Regions from separate parts of the Citrobacter sp. GW821-FHT02E08 genome, predicted to be linked through region 2. Evidence: predicted binding sites of a transcription regulator. Region 2 holds the regulator's gene; the other holds the start of a gene.
What was found. The regulator LexA, encoded in region 2, represses DNA repair genes until DNA is damaged. The targets are predictions, from matches to a motif close to TNCTGTATGTACATACAGNA.

Region 1 (7,570 bases), on a different contig from region 2:
ACAGATGCAAACTGCCGCTACCTGGATGCAATCCTCGAACAATATCACCAGGGTCGTGATAATCGACTGGCCTACCGTATTGCCCGCCGGGATGCACACAATCGCGATGCAGAGCTGGCATCGGTGGTGTCCAATATGTCGAGCGAGCCCGATGTCACCGCAGAAACGCGTGAGGCCGCGTTTCGGTTACTCTGCCTCAACCATACTTTTACCAGCTACATTTCCGCGTTAGGCGCTCACCGTGAGCAGTTAACCAATCAGGAAGTTCTGACCCTGCTGGACGATGCGGTATGCTATGTCGATGATGCGCTTCATCATCAGCCCGCAGACGAACAACGGGTACATCAGGCGCTGGAGGGGCTAAAACAGCGGATTCAGCATCTGGAACCTCTCCCGGACAGCAAAGAACCGCTTGTCGTGCAGCAGATTGGCTTGCTGATCGCGTTGCTCCCTGAGATCGGTCGTCTGCAACGACAGATTACGCAACTGCCGTCTAATACCCCTGTTCTGTCATAAGTGTCTGAACCCAATCTGCAAGCTCCTGGCGGCGCGCCGCCGGGAGCGCGGCTTCATGTACCCCGAGAATCGCCCCTTCAAGGGAATAGAGAATTTTCACCGTCAGGGATTTATTAAGATGACGAAGCCTTAGCCAACTCATTTTCGCCCCCAGATTCCGTAATGTGCTCTCATCTTTAATCCCCGCTTCGTTCAGGAGGATCTCCAGATGAAAGGTCATATTCGGTAAATCCTTCAGACGATGTTGCGAAAAACGGGAATGTTTTTCCTTTACCGCCGCATCCAGCGAATACTGCGACAAGCACACCAGTTGCTGCTGGTCGCACCACAAGCTTTCATCCACCCGATAATAGTGGAGCATTACCTGACGTCCGCGCTTCATAAACGTCAGCCAGACAGGTGGATGTTTCACACAGTACTGTACGCTTTGCTCGCAGGCACGAAGGTATAACTCACCATTAGCAACCATCGCAAAGACAGTATCCCCAATACTCAAACTGTAACTGCCAAACAGCGAGCGGTAGCCAATCGTGCCCAGTGAAGCCAGGTATTCTTGAGATTTATAGATTCGACTATAAGAATGTGCTCTCATAAAAATCCTTTTTAAATCATAAGCTAAATAAATAAATTGCAGTAACAACTCCGTTAATGACGAAAATAGGCAACTTATTCTAAAGGGGCAAGATGAATTTTGTTTTTACTGCGACGACGAATAAAAATTGCGAGTCTGTTTCCGAAAATAAGGTTGATCTTTATTGGTCACAGGGTTACTGTATATCCATACAGTAACTCACAGGGCTGGATTGATTATGTACACATCAGGTTATGCAAATCGTTCTTCGGCGCTCTCTTCCACTTCCGGTCGAATTGCGCGTGTCTCTTCGGAGAACTCCACCGCAGGGCTTATCAGTGAAGTGGTCTACCGCGAAGACCAGCCCATGATGACCCAATTACTCCTTTTGCCCCTGCTGCAACAATTAGGGCAGCAATCGCGCTGGCAGCTCTGGCTGACGCCACAGCAAAAACTCAGCCGTGAATGGGTGCAGTCAGCAGGACTTCCCCTCACTAAGGTGATGCAAATAAACCAGCTTTCTCCGTGCCATACTTTAGAATCAATGATTCGGGCATTGCGCACAGGAAATTACAGTGTCGTGATCGGTTGGTTGTCGGATGAATTGACCGAAGAAGAGCATACGCAACTGGTAAAAGCTGCCGATGAGGGAAATGCAATGGGATTTATTATGCGTCCGGTACGAGCCCACTCCTTAGCCACGAGACAGCATTCCGGACTAAAAATTCACTCTAATTTGTATCATTGAGTAAAATTAGGATTAATCCTGGATTTTTTTTTCATGCTTTACCGGTGTATTGAAGCCTAAGGCTTTTTTGGTGCGAACGCTTGCCAGAAGCGGTTTCAGCGATTTTTGCAGCTCAATTTCTCATCTCTAAATGTTAAATAATGTGTATACAAGCCTTTTTTTTTTATATGCCTGACGGAGTTCACACTTGTAAGTTTTCCACTACGTTGTAGACTTTACATCGCCAGGGGTGTTCGGCCTAAGCCGCAGATTCGGTAGAGTAACTATTGAGCAGGTCCCCCGGTGAAGGATTTAACCGTGTTATCTCGTTGGAGATATTCATGGCATATTTTGGATGATAACGAGGCGCAAAAAATGAAAAAGACAGCTATCGCGATTGCAGTGGCACTGGCTGGTTTCGCTACCGTAGCGCAGGCCGCTCCGAAAGATAACACCTGGTATACCGGTGCTAAACTGGGCTGGTCTCAGTTCCATGACATTGGCAACAACCAAATCAACAACAACGGTTCAACTGAAGAAAGCCAGCTGGGCGCAGGCGCGTTCGGTGGTTATCAGGTTAACCCGTACGTTGGTTTCGAAATGGGTTACGACTGGTTAGGTCGTATGCCGTACAAAGGCAACACTCAGACCGGCGCTTTCAAAGCTCAGGGCGTTCAGCTGACCGCTAAACTGGGTTACCCAATCACTGACGATCTGGACATCTACACTCGTCTGGGTGGTATGGTTTGGCGTGCAGACGCTAAAAACAACACTGGCTTCAAAGACCACGACACTGGCGTATCCCCAGTATTCGCAGGTGGTGTTGAGTATGCAATTACTCCTGAAATCGCTACCCGTCTGGAATACCAGTGGACCAACAACATCGGTGACGCTAACACCGTTGGTGGTCGTCCGGACAACGGCCTGCTGAGCGTAGGTGTTTCCTACCGTTTCGGCCAGGGTGAACCGGCTCCAGTTGTAGCTCCGGCTCCGGCTCCAGAAGTACAGACCAAGCACTTCACTCTGAAGTCTGACGTTCTGTTCAACTTCAACAAAGCAACTCTGAAACCAGAAGGCCAGCAGGCTCTGGATCAGATGTACAGCCAGCTGAGCAACCTGGATCCGAAAGACGGTTCCGTTGTTGTTCTGGGCTTCACTGACCGCATCGGTTCTGACGCTTACAACCAGGGTCTGTCCGAGAAACGTGCTCAGTCCGTTGTTGATTACCTGATCTCTAAAGGTATTCCTTCTGACAAAATCTCTGCACGTGGCATGGGCGAATCCAACCCGGTTACTGGCAACACCTGTGACAACGTGAAAGCTCGCGCTGCACTGATCGACTGCCTGGCTCCGGATCGTCGTGTTGAGATCGAAGTTAAAGGTATCAAAGACGTTGTAACTCAGCCTCAGGCTTAAGTTTCCGTCTAATAAAAAACCCCGCTTGCGGGGTTTTTTTTTGCCATGCCACTGTGTACTCAGAACATGCTGGCAGAGCCATACGCTATTCTTTACCCAATAAGGCCTGCAGATCCTGCTTCAGCGTAGACATCTGACTGGCGTACTTCTCTTTATGTTCCGCATCCTCAATCAATTGCACTATCGTTTCTGAAAGCGTTTTGCCACGGCGCTGCGCAAGTCCAGCCAGGCGTTGCCAGACGATAAATTCTAAATCGATCGATTTCTTACGCGTATGCTGATGCTCAGCATTAAAGTGTCGTTTGCGTCGTGCCCGTATCGTCTGTTTCATCCGATTTAGCAGCGCAGGGTTCATATGCTCGTCAATCCAGGTATTGACCCGAACCGGCTCATTCTCGAGGGTTAGCAACAAATCGACGGCCTCTTTGGCTGCGCTGGCCTCCACGTAACGGGTAATCAACTCCCCTTCGCGGTGCTTTTTCACCAGATACTTCCACTTCCAGCCGCTTTCAAGATTTTCAAGTTGTTGATATTTCATTGCGATCTCAATGTTACCGTGTAACTCTTATCAGAATATCAGCTTTTTAAGCATCTGAAGAAAAGAATATCCAGCCTGTGAACTGTCGCGCGTCATACTGCGTGTTTCCGTTCGCTTTCCACGTGTGCAGTGTTGCCGGTTACGGTATAATCGCGTTTTTCACAACAGACTAAAAAACCTCAACTTTGACCATTACGAAACTTGCATGGCGTGATCTGGTTCCTGATACCGACAGTTATCAGGAGATATTTGCACAGCCACACTTTACTGACGAAAACGACACCTTACTCAGTGATACTCAACCGCGATTGCAGTTTGGTCTGGAGCAACTTCTCCAGCCACGTGCGTCGTCATCTTTTATGCTGGCAAAGGCCCCGCAAGAGCTTGAGTATATCAACCTCCTGGCCGATGCAGTCCGAACGCTGCACACCGACGACGGTAAGTTGACCGGCGGTCATTACGAGATTTCAGGTCATCACATTCGTTTTCGCGAAGCAGAAAAAGCAGAAGACAATTTTGCGACGTTAACTCAGGTGGTCAGTGCCGACTGGGTTGAAGCCGAACAACTGTTTGGCTGCCTGCGTCAGTTTAACGGAGAAATCACCCTGCAACCCGGCCTGGTACATCAGGCTAATGGCGGCATTCTGGTTATTTCTCTGCGCACGCTGCTGGCCCAGCCCCTGTTATGGATGCGCCTGAAAGCCATCGTGAGCCGCGAAAGCTTTGACTGGGTCGCATTCGATGAGTCTCGCCCGCTGCCTGTTTCCGTGCCCTCTATGCCGCTTAAAATGAAAGTGGTACTGGTGGGTGACCGCGAGTCGTTAGCGGATTTCCAGGAAATGGAGCCGGAACTCGCAGAGCAGGCTATCTATAGCGAATTTGAAGACAACCTGCAGATCGTGGATGAAGAATCCATGACGCAGTGGTGCCAGTGGGTGACCCAGGTCGCCAGAAGCAATAATCTGCCTTACCCCGGCCCTGATGCGTGGCAGGTCCTGATTCGTGAAGCGGTGCGCTATACTGGCGAGCAGGACACCTTGCCGCTCTGCCCGCTATGGATTGCTCGTCAGTTCAAAGACGTCGCCCCGCTGTGTGAAGGGGAGACCTGCAACGCAGAACAACTTCGTCTGATGCTCGCCCAGCGTGAATGGCGCGAGGGTTTCCTTGCCGAACGGATGCAGGATGAAATCCTCCAGGAACAGATCCTGATCGAAACCGAAGGCGAACGCATTGGTCAAATCAATGCGCTCTCGGTGATTGAGTTTCCTGGTCACCCTCGCGCATTTGGCGAACCGTCACGTATTAGCTGCGTGGTGCATATTGGCGATGGGGAATTCACTGACATTGAGCGAAAAGCGGAACTTGGCGGGAATATCCATGCCAAGGGAATGATGATCATGCAGGCTTTCCTGATGTCTGAGCTGCAGCTTGAGCAGCAGATCCCGTTTTCCGCCTCGCTGACCTTTGAACAGTCCTACAGCGAAGTCGATGGCGACAGCGCATCAATGGCTGAATTATGCGCGTTGATCAGTGCTCTGGCTGATGTTCCTGTTAATCAAAGTATCGCGATTACCGGTTCTGTCGATCAATTCGGTCGTGCACAACCGGTAGGCGGTTTAAACGAGAAGATTGAAGGCTTCTTTACTATTTGTCAGCAGCGAGAATTATCAGGCAAGCAAGGCGTGATTATTCCAGCGGCCAACGTCAGACATCTTAGTCTGCAACCTGCGCTGCTACAGGCCGTTGAAGAAGAGAAATTCAGTATCTGGGCGGTGGATGACGTGACAGACGCCCTGCCGCTTCTGTTAAATCTGGTGTGGGACGGTGAAGGTCAGACAACGCTGATGCAAACTATCCAGGAGCGTATTGCAGCAGCAACGCAACTGGAAGGTCGTCACCGTTTCCCCTGGCCGCTGCGTTGGCTGAATTGGTTTGTTCCGAACTGATCGGACTTGTTCAGCGTACACGTGTTAGCTATCCTGCGTGCTTCAATAAAATAAGGCTTACAGAGAACATGGTAGATAAACGCGAATCCTATACAAAAGAAGACCTTCTTGCCTCTGGTCGCGGTGAACTGTTTGGCGCTAAAGGCCCACAACTGCCAGCACCAAGCATGTTGATGATGGACCGTGTCGTCAAGATGACTGAAACCGGTGGCAACTTTGACAAAGGTTATGTCGAAGCTGAGCTGGATATTAACCCGGATCTTTGGTTCTTCGGGTGTCACTTTATCGGCGATCCGGTCATGCCGGGCTGTTTAGGTCTGGACGCAATGTGGCAGCTGGTTGGATTCTATCTCGGCTGGTTGGGCGGTGAAGGTAAAGGCCGCGCCCTGGGCGTAGGCGAAGTGAAATTTACCGGCCAGGTTCTGCCGACCGCGAAAAAAGTCACTTACCGTATCCACTTCAAGCGCATCGTTAACCGTCGCCTGATCATGGGTCTGGCTGATGGTGAAGTTCTGGTCGATGGCCGTCTGATCTACACCGCCAATGACCTGAAAGTGGGCCTGTTCCAGGACACTTCCGCGTTCTAATCCTGCACTTTTACAGCCAGCCACTTTTGCTGACTGAGTGATAAAAGGCGAAACCTCCGCAATGCGGAGGTTTCTTTTTTCTAAAGAGACAGAATCAGGCCAAAACTGCCCTGTCCGCCATGGCTTCTCGCCAGCCTCCCAGCCAGTATGACCTCTGATTCAGCGTCTGATAGGGACACATTTCTTTTGAGCGTCCGGCGATGCCGGCCTGATATCCACGTTGATGTGCCCGATCCAGGCGATCTCGTTTTTGTCTCTTCATGCCTCGTTTCCCTCATCTTTTATCTGGTGGAAAAGAAAACAGTGATTACGAAGTGTGCAATCACACTAAAACGAATACCGCGAAACATTGGTTCCGTCAATGCGCAAAATTCACGCCAGTGTCATATTTGTGAGCTACCCAATAATTCATTTGTACAAGAAATGTGAGCCAGGACAGCTATTTTCCCGGAATAATAATGAAAAAAAACCGCCTCAGGGGTTAGTCTGAGGCGGTTTAATTTACAATTTTTTAAACTTTAAGGAAGGCGTTTTATCTCCTGAGCGATAGACGCGGCCTCCTGGTTCCATGCCGTTGCCAGCACTTTTACCATCTCATCATAGCCATCCTGCTGCTGTGTCGCCTCCAGATGGAATGGACGCTTAATCAGCTGCCCCTGATGGTTCAGAAGCCACTCACCACTCACGATAACCTTGCCATCATAGCGACCGTGGAATCCGGTCACCGTGACGTTTAGCGTGTCCTGAGTGCTTCCCAGCGGCTGAGAGGCGACAACCCAACCCGGAAGCTGGGTATTCAGGCTGGCCACCAGCGTATTGCGCAACTGCTGGTCCAGCGGGCTGGCCCAGAGGTTGTTGTTCGCAATCACGTACTTCACATCGCTGGTCTGATAGACCACGCCATTCCCTGCCAGGTAATCAGGTACCGAAACCTGTTCCACCCACAGCAGACGGTTTCCCTGATTCGCGGTACTTTGCATGCCCCCCTGCGCAATGGGCAGTTGGTAATAGCTTTTACTTTCTCCACCGGAGCTGCATGCCGTCAGCCAGACCGACATCATCACCACTAGCCACTTTTTCATTGTTTCGCCCTCTTCGGCTCTGGATCTTTCTTGTCCTTCGCTTCAAACACCAGCGCATTGCTCTTATCGTTGAGCGTTTTCAGAACCGGCTGCAGTTCGCGGAGTACCTGATCAAGACGCTGCATATCCGCCACCATCTTGTTATACGCGGCAGAACCTGGCTGGAAGCCCTGCATACTGCGGTTCA
Region 2 (7,570 bases):
TGGTAGACACGCGGGTAATCCAGCGACGGGATCTCCCGGTTTTCTTTCGGGCTAAGGCCAGAAAGCCAGGCTTTGCGCGCGTGGATGATAAACATCTCGCACTCGCCTTGACCTGCAACCGTCGTGATGAAATCGCAGAGAAATTCGTAGCTGTCCTGATCGTCAATGCCGATACGGGTTTTGACCGTCACCGGAATCGACACCACATCACGCATAGCCTTCACGCAGTCCGCCACCAGTTGCGCATTGCCCATCAGACAGGCGCCGAACATGCCGTTTTGTACGCGGTCGGAAGGACAACCCACGTTGAGATTGATTTCATCATAACCGCGCTCTTGTGCCAGCTTCGCACACTGCGCCAGAGCCGCAGGGTCGCTACCGCCCAGTTGCAGCGCGATCGGATGCTCTTCGTCGCTGTACGCCAGATAATCGCCCTTGCCATGAATGATCGCACCGGTCGTGACCATTTCGGTATAGAGCAGCGTCTGGCGGGAGAGCAAGCGCAAGAAATAGCGGCAATGTCTGTCCGTCCAGTCGAGCATCGGCGCGATAGAAAAACGATGGGCAGGAAAAACGGGGGACGAAGTTTCTGGCATGGCGATTAATTAAGCATTCTGAAAAAGGGGCGCTACTATAGCATAAAGCAAAACCAGAGAGGCAAGACCGCACGCAGATGGCTGCATTGCGTGTGAGCCGGGCCGACGGCGCAGACCGTCCCAGCCCGATGCTCAACGACGAAGAACGGTACTATTTTCGCCCTGGTTTTCCGTCGTGCGGGCCAAAAAACTGCGGCGGATGGTCAACCCAGCGGTCTTCTCGTGTGGCGGCATACACCGGATTAATCGGGTAATAGATGCGATTGTGTTTTTTATTCGCCTCCCCGACGACAAGCAGGCGAACCTCTGCGCTGGTGTTATTGATAAAGGTGTGACACACCCCGGTTCCCGCCGGAAAACCAACGCTGTCTCCGGGTTCTAATTTCCACAGATAGCCGTTTATCCAGACTTCGGGATAACCTTCCAGCACATAAATGAACTCCTCTTCGTCGCTTTCCGCATGCGGATAGGAGGTACGGCGACCCGGCGGGAGGCGTTCATGGTGAATGCCAAGCCGACGCAGTCCGAGCGTTCGCGCCAGCGGCGCGCCGATGGAAAATAGCTCATCGCTATCAGGATAGGTAGAGTCATCAGCGCCTTCTGCGTCGCGCCAGTGACGAATGCAATCAGGTCTTTTCATTTTGGTTTTCCAGTGTGCAATGGGTCAGGTATAGCACACGGTGGGGGATCTCGGTGTTTTAAGAAGAACATGATAAAGTAAGGGATTAACGTTTCACGTACTCCGGGGTGCCAAATGGAAAAGACCACAACACAAGACCTATTGGCGCAAGCTGAGAAAATCTGTGCGCAGCGCAATGTGCGACTCACTCCTCAGCGCCTCGAAGTGTTGCGTTTGATGAGCCTGCAACAAGGGGCCATCAGCGCCTATGACCTGTTGGATCTGCTACGTGAAACAGAGCCGCAGGCCAAGCCGCCTACGGTGTATCGTGCGCTTGATTTTTTGCTCGAGCAAGGCTTTGTGCACAAGGTCGAATCCACCAATAGCTATGTGCTCTGCCATCTGTTCGATCAGCCAACCCACAGTTCAGCCATGTTCATTTGTGACCGGTGCGGCGTGGTAAAAGAAGAAAGCGCCGAGGGCGTGGAAGATATTATGCATACGCTGGCGGCAAAAATGGGTTTTGCCCTGCGTCATAACGTAATTGAAGCACACGGATTATGCCCGGCGTGCGTCGAAGTTGAAGCGTGTCGCCATCCAGAAGAGTGCCAGCACGATCATTCGATTCTGGTGAAGAAAAAACCGCGTTAAGCGGGTTGGGCGGCAAAACCGCCCAATGGACTGTACATCCTTGTACTTTCGGGTCACCGCGGCTGATTACCAGCGGTATTTATTACGCGTTTCCCAGTCGCTCACTTCCTTTTCCGCCTTGTCTCTGGCGTAACCGTAACGTTCCTGGACCTTACCGACCAACTGGTCGCGCTTACCTTCAATGACCGTCATATCATCATCGGTCAGCTTGCCCCATTGCTCTTTCACTTTCCCTTTGAACTGTTTCCAGTTACCGCTGACTTCGTCTTTATTCATCATCGAGTCCTCATGATTAGTGGTGATTAGCGATATTGCTTCGCCCAAATACACTACGTTTTCTGCTGGACGTGAGATTAATTGTAGTCAGTGATCCCATGTTCATTTTGATATTCGGAACTTTTAACCATCACGCTCGGGCAAACCAGGTTCCATGCCGCCAGTGACGTCGCCAGATCCAGGCCAACGAGAGTCCACGAAGCGCCAGAAAAACGGCTAACGCCAGCCACAGCCCATGATTACCGAGCCAGGGCAACGCACACAGCGTGAGGGCAAATCCCAGCGCCGCAACGGCCATACTGTTGCGCATTTCCGCCGCACGCGTCGCCCCGATAAACATGCCATCCAGCAAATAACACCAGACACCGATTAACGGCAACACCACCTGCCAGATAAGGTAGCGATCGGCCAAAAGTTGAATTTGCGGCAACGATGTTAGCAACGCGATGATCTGCTCGCCCGCCAGGGCATAAACGAGGGCAAACAGCAGCGCCACAATCCCTGACTGCCGACATGCAGCACGCCAGACATCCAGCAACTGGCTGCCGTCACGTGCGCCATACGCCTGCCCGGAATGCGCTTCGACAGCATAAGCAAATCCATCAAGGGCATAGGCGGTAAAGGTCAGCAGGGTCATCAGAACAGCGTTCACCGCAATGATGTCGCTGCCCAGTCGCGCCCCGAGAACCGTGATCGCACCAAAGCACAGTTGCAACAGCAACGAACGCAGCATGATATCCCGGTTAAGTGCCAGCAAACGGCGGAAATTCCCCCGCCAGGCCTGTTTCAGCATCGTGGATGACACGCCGCGCAGTGTAAGCACTTTGCGCACCATCATCAGCCCAAGCAACAACGTGGCATATTCTGCAATCACCGTCGCCAGCGCTGCGCCCTGCACGTTCATATGCAAACCCATCACCAGCCACAGATCGAGCACAATATTGAGAACGTTGCCGACAACCAGCAGGATCACCGGTGCGCGGGCATACTGAACGCCCAGCAGCCAGCCCAGCAGCACCAGGTTCGCCAGCGATGCCGGAGCGCTCAGCCAGCGGATCTCCAGAAAACGTCGCGCCTGCACCAACACCGCTTCATTTCCACCGACGATATGCAATGCAAGATCGATGACTGGCGTGCGGAACAACGCGATCAAAGCTCCCGCCCCCAACGCCAGAATCAGTGGCTGCACCAGCGCGCGTGCCAGCGCCTGGGGATTTTTGGCACCAAACGCCTGAGCCGTCAGCCCGGTGGTGCTCATGCGTAAGAAAAGCAACAGCATGAAGAGAAAGCTGGTTGCCGTTGCGCCCACGGCAACACCGCCCAGATAAACAGGGCTGTCCAGATGCCCGATGACCGCAGTATCCACCAGTCCCAGCAAAGGAACGGTGATATTGGAGAAAATCATCGGTAACGCGAGACGCCAGAGTGCTTTGTCGGAAGAGGTAAAGAAAGGCATGCAGGAAAGCCTGAGAAGGAGTTAAAACAAACAGTGGCGCGAGATGCGCCACTGTATCAAAACAATATTACAACCACTCACCGTTACGGATGACGCCGACTGCCAGCCCTTCAATCGTGAAGTTTTGCTCGCGCAGGTCAACCACAATCGGTTTGAATTCACTATTTTCTGGCAGAAGTTCGATTTTATTGCCCTGTTTTTTCAGGCGCTTAACCGTGACTTCATCGTCGATACGCGCCACCACGACCTGGCCGTTACGCACGTCCTGGGTTTTGTGTACCGCCAGCAAATCACCGTCCATAATCCCAATATCTTTCATCGACATACCGCTGACGCGCAGCAGGAAATCGGCATTAGGTTTAAACAGCGACGGGTCGACCTGATAGTGGCCTTCAATATGCTGCTGTGCCAGAAGGGGTTCCCCTGCCGCCACGCGACCTACTAAAGGCAGACCCTCTTCTTCTTCCACCAGCAGGCGGATACCGCGAGAGGCACCGGAGACAATTTCAATGACCCCTTTACGTGCCAGCGCTTTCAGGTGTTCTTCAGCCGCATTTGGGGAACGGAACCCCAAACGCTGCGCGATCTCCGCACGCGTCGGTGGCATACCTGTCTGGCTGATGTGATCCCGAATAAGATCGAACACCTCTTGCTGCCTGGCCGTTAACGCTTTCATTCCGCCCCCTGGGTGTATATACAGTTATGCTGTGAGTATATACAGTTAAAGGCGATTTTGGAACCACAAGCGGCACAAAAAACAAGAGATTTATCGGATTATGGAAGCCTTATCTAAAATGCGACCACAGCAGGATTCCCCAGGTGATCATCGCGACAAAGATCGACAGCAATACTGCCGCTGACCCCATATCTTTCGCCCGCCCGGAAAGCTCATGGTGTTCAGAGCCAACACGGTCAACCACCGCCTCAATCGCGCTGTTGAGGATTTCCACTATCATCACCAGCATGACAGAACCAATCAACAAAACACGCGTGATGGCATCCACATCCAGCCAGCAGGCAATCGCCACGCCCAACAGCACAGCAACACTTTCCTGACGAAATGCCGCTTCATGAATCCATGCAGCACGAAAACCTTTCCAGGAATAACCAGCAGCTTTAATAATTCGGGTGAGTCCAGTGGTATTATTAGCCATCAAAAGAACCTTTTTGCATTATCAGCGTCAATGACATTATATCGTTAACCCACAAAATTCGGGTTACAGCGGCGCGAAGTATGACGGGATACACCAGAAATTCGCTAGACTTTCTGATATCCTTGCAGCGCATTTGCATTATTAACCAGAGGCTTTACATCGTTTATGTCTGGCTGGCCACGAATTTACTACAAATTACTGAATTTACCATTAACCGTACTGGTAAAAAGCAAGTCTATTCCGGCGGAACCCGCTCCGGAATTGGGGCTCGATACATCTCGTCCCATTATGTACGTTTTACCGTACAACTCAAAAGCAGACTTGCTGACGCTGCGTGCCCAATGCCTGGCGCACGATCTCCCCGACCCGTTAGAGCCGCTGGAGATCGACGGAACTCTGCTGCCGCGTTATGTGTTTATTCACGGCGGCCCGCGCGTATTCACCTACTACACGCCGAAAGAAGAGTCGATCAAACTCTTTCACAATTACCTCGACCTTCACCGCAGTAATCCAGATCTGGATGTACAGATGGTGCCGGTATCGGTGATGTTCGGCCGCTCTCCGGGGCGTGAAAAGGGTGAGGTAAATCCCCCTCTGCGTATGCTGAATGGCGTACAGAAATTCTTTGCTGTTTCCTGGCTGGGGCGCGACAGTTTTGTCCGTTTCTCGCCTTCCGTTTCCTTACGACGGATGGCTGACGAGCACGGAACCGACAAAATTATTGCCCAAAAACTGGCGCGTGTGGCGCGAATGCATTTCGCCCGTCAGCGTCTGGCGGCGGTCGGTCCTCGTCTGCCTGCCCGACAGGATCTGTTTAACAAGTTGCTGGCGTCAAAAGCCATTGCGCGCGCGGTAGAAGACGAAGCGCGCAGCAAAAAAATCTCCCATGAAAAAGCGCAGCAGAACGCCATTGCGCTGATGGAAGAGATTGCCGCCAACTTCTCCTACGAGATGATTCGCCTGACTGACCGCATTCTGGGTTTCACCTGGAACCGACTGTATCAGGGGATCAATGTCCACAACGCAGAGCGTGTACGCCAGTTGGCGCACGATGGGCATGAAATCGTCTATGTGCCCTGCCACCGCAGCCATATGGACTATCTGTTGCTCTCGTACGTGCTCTATCATCAGGGGCTGGTGCCGCCGCATATCGCTGCCGGTATCAACCTGAACTTCTGGCCAGCTGGCCCGATTTTCCGCCGCCTGGGCGCGTTCTTTATCCGCCGTACCTTTAAGGGCAACAAACTCTACTCCACCGTCTTCCGCGAATATCTCGGCGAGCTGTTTAGCCGTGGTTATTCCGTGGAATATTTTGTGGAAGGCGGGCGTTCCCGTACTGGCCGTCTGCTGGATCCGAAAACCGGCACCCTGTCGATGACCATTCAGGCGATGCTGCGCGGCGGTACGCGTCCGATCACCCTGGTCCCCATTTACATCGGTTACGAGCACGTAATGGAAGTGGGGACTTACGCCAAAGAGTTGCGTGGCGCGACGAAAGAAAAAGAGAGCCTGCCGCAAATGCTGCGTGGCTTGAGCAAGCTGCGTAATCTGGGTCAGGGCTACGTTAACTTTGGCGAACCGATGCCGTTGATGACGTACCTGAACCAACATGTTCCTGAGTGGCGTGAATCTATCGATCCGATCGAAGCCGTGCGTCCCGCCTGGCTGACGCCAACGGTCAATGGTATCGCCGCTGAGTTGATGGTCCGCATTAACAAAGCGGGCGCGGCAAATGCCATGAACCTGTGTTGCACCGCGTTGCTCGCATCCCGTCAGCGTTCGTTAACGCGCGAGCAACTGACAGAGCAGCTCGAGTGTTATCTGGATCTAATGCGCAATGTCCCGTATTCCACCGACTCTACGGTTCCGTCGGTCAGCGCCAGCGCGCTGATTGACCACGCGCTGCAAATGAACAAGTTCGAGGTCGAGAAAGATACCATCGGCGATATCATCATTCTTCCGCGCGAGCAGGCGGTACTGATGACTTACTATCGCAACAACATTGCGCATATGCTGGTTCTGCCTTCACTGATGGCGGCCATCGTGACCCAGCATCGTCGCATCTCCCGCGACGCGCTGCTTGAGCATGTTGAAATTCTCTACCCAATGCTGAAAGCAGAACTGTTCCTGCGCTGGGAGCGGGATGAACTGGCGGGCGTCATCGACGCACTGATAAGCGAAATGCAGCGTCAGGGACTGATTACCGTCCAGAATGAAGAGCTGAATATCAACCCGGCACATTCCCGTACGCTGCAACTGTTGGCAGCGGGTGCGCGTGAAACTCTGCAACGTTATGCCATCACCTTCTGGCTGTTGAGCGCAAATCCGTCGATCAACCGCGGCACGCTGGAAAAAGAGAGCCGCACCGTAGCTCAGCGTCTTTCTGTTCTGCACGGGATCAACGCGCCGGAGTTCTTCGACAAAGCGGTATTCAGCTCTTTGGTGTTGACCCTGCGTGATGAGAAGTACATCAGCGATACCGGTGATGCGGAGCCTGAAGAGACGATGAAGGTTTATCAGATGTTGGCTAATCTGATCACCTCAGATGTGCGTTTAACCATAGAAAGCGCAACGCAGGACGAGTGATGTTAAAAAGCCGGGTGGCGGCTTCGCCTTACCCGGCCTACGGTTCTGCGCAATAATGTAGGCCCGGTAAGCGCGAGCGCCACCGGGCTTTTTTATCAGAAGTGCCAGTAACTCATCGCAAGCCCCAGAAACAGCACCAGGCCAACATAGTTGTTATTCATAAATGCTTTAAAACAGGCTTCGCGTTCACGGTGCACAATCAGTTTTTGTTGATACACAAACAGGGCGCCAG

Region 1: a site for LexA is predicted at 1,285-1,304, ahead of sulA (SOS-induced cell division inhibitor SulA). Genes of this name have one in related genera too.

What each region holds. Positions count from the first base shown of each region.
Region 1 is NZ_JBWKVL010000006.1:15,845-23,414, forward strand. Features, by position in the region: gene yccS (YccS family putative transporter) at 1-516, shown strand, start outside; gene AC07UY_RS10045 (TfoX/Sxy family DNA transformation protein) at 494-1,108, opposite strand; gene sulA (SOS-induced cell division inhibitor SulA) at 1,326-1,835, shown strand; gene ompA (porin OmpA) at 2,190-3,230, shown strand; gene matP (macrodomain Ter protein MatP) at 3,316-3,768, opposite strand; gene AC07UY_RS10065 (AAA family ATPase) at 3,954-5,714, shown strand; gene fabA (bifunctional 3-hydroxydecanoyl-ACP dehydratase/trans-2-decenoyl-ACP isomerase) at 5,783-6,301, shown strand; gene rmf (ribosome modulation factor) at 6,396-6,563, opposite strand; gene pqiC (membrane integrity-associated transporter subunit PqiC) at 6,820-7,383, opposite strand; gene pqiB (intermembrane transport protein PqiB) at 7,380-7,570, opposite strand, start outside.
Region 2 is NZ_JBWKVL010000012.1:35,532-43,101, reverse strand. Features, by position in the region: gene dusA (tRNA dihydrouridine(20/20a) synthase DusA) at 1-596, opposite strand, end outside; gene AC07UY_RS15510 (cupin domain-containing protein) at 748-1,236, opposite strand; gene zur (zinc uptake transcriptional repressor Zur) at 1,351-1,866, shown strand; gene AC07UY_RS15500 (CsbD family protein) at 1,933-2,142, opposite strand; gene dinF (MATE family efflux transporter DinF) at 2,273-3,598, opposite strand; gene lexA (transcriptional repressor LexA) at 3,666-4,274, opposite strand; gene AC07UY_RS15485 (diacylglycerol kinase) at 4,384-4,752, opposite strand; gene plsB (glycerol-3-phosphate 1-O-acyltransferase PlsB) at 4,918-7,338, shown strand; gene ubiA (4-hydroxybenzoate octaprenyltransferase) at 7,434-7,570, opposite strand, start outside.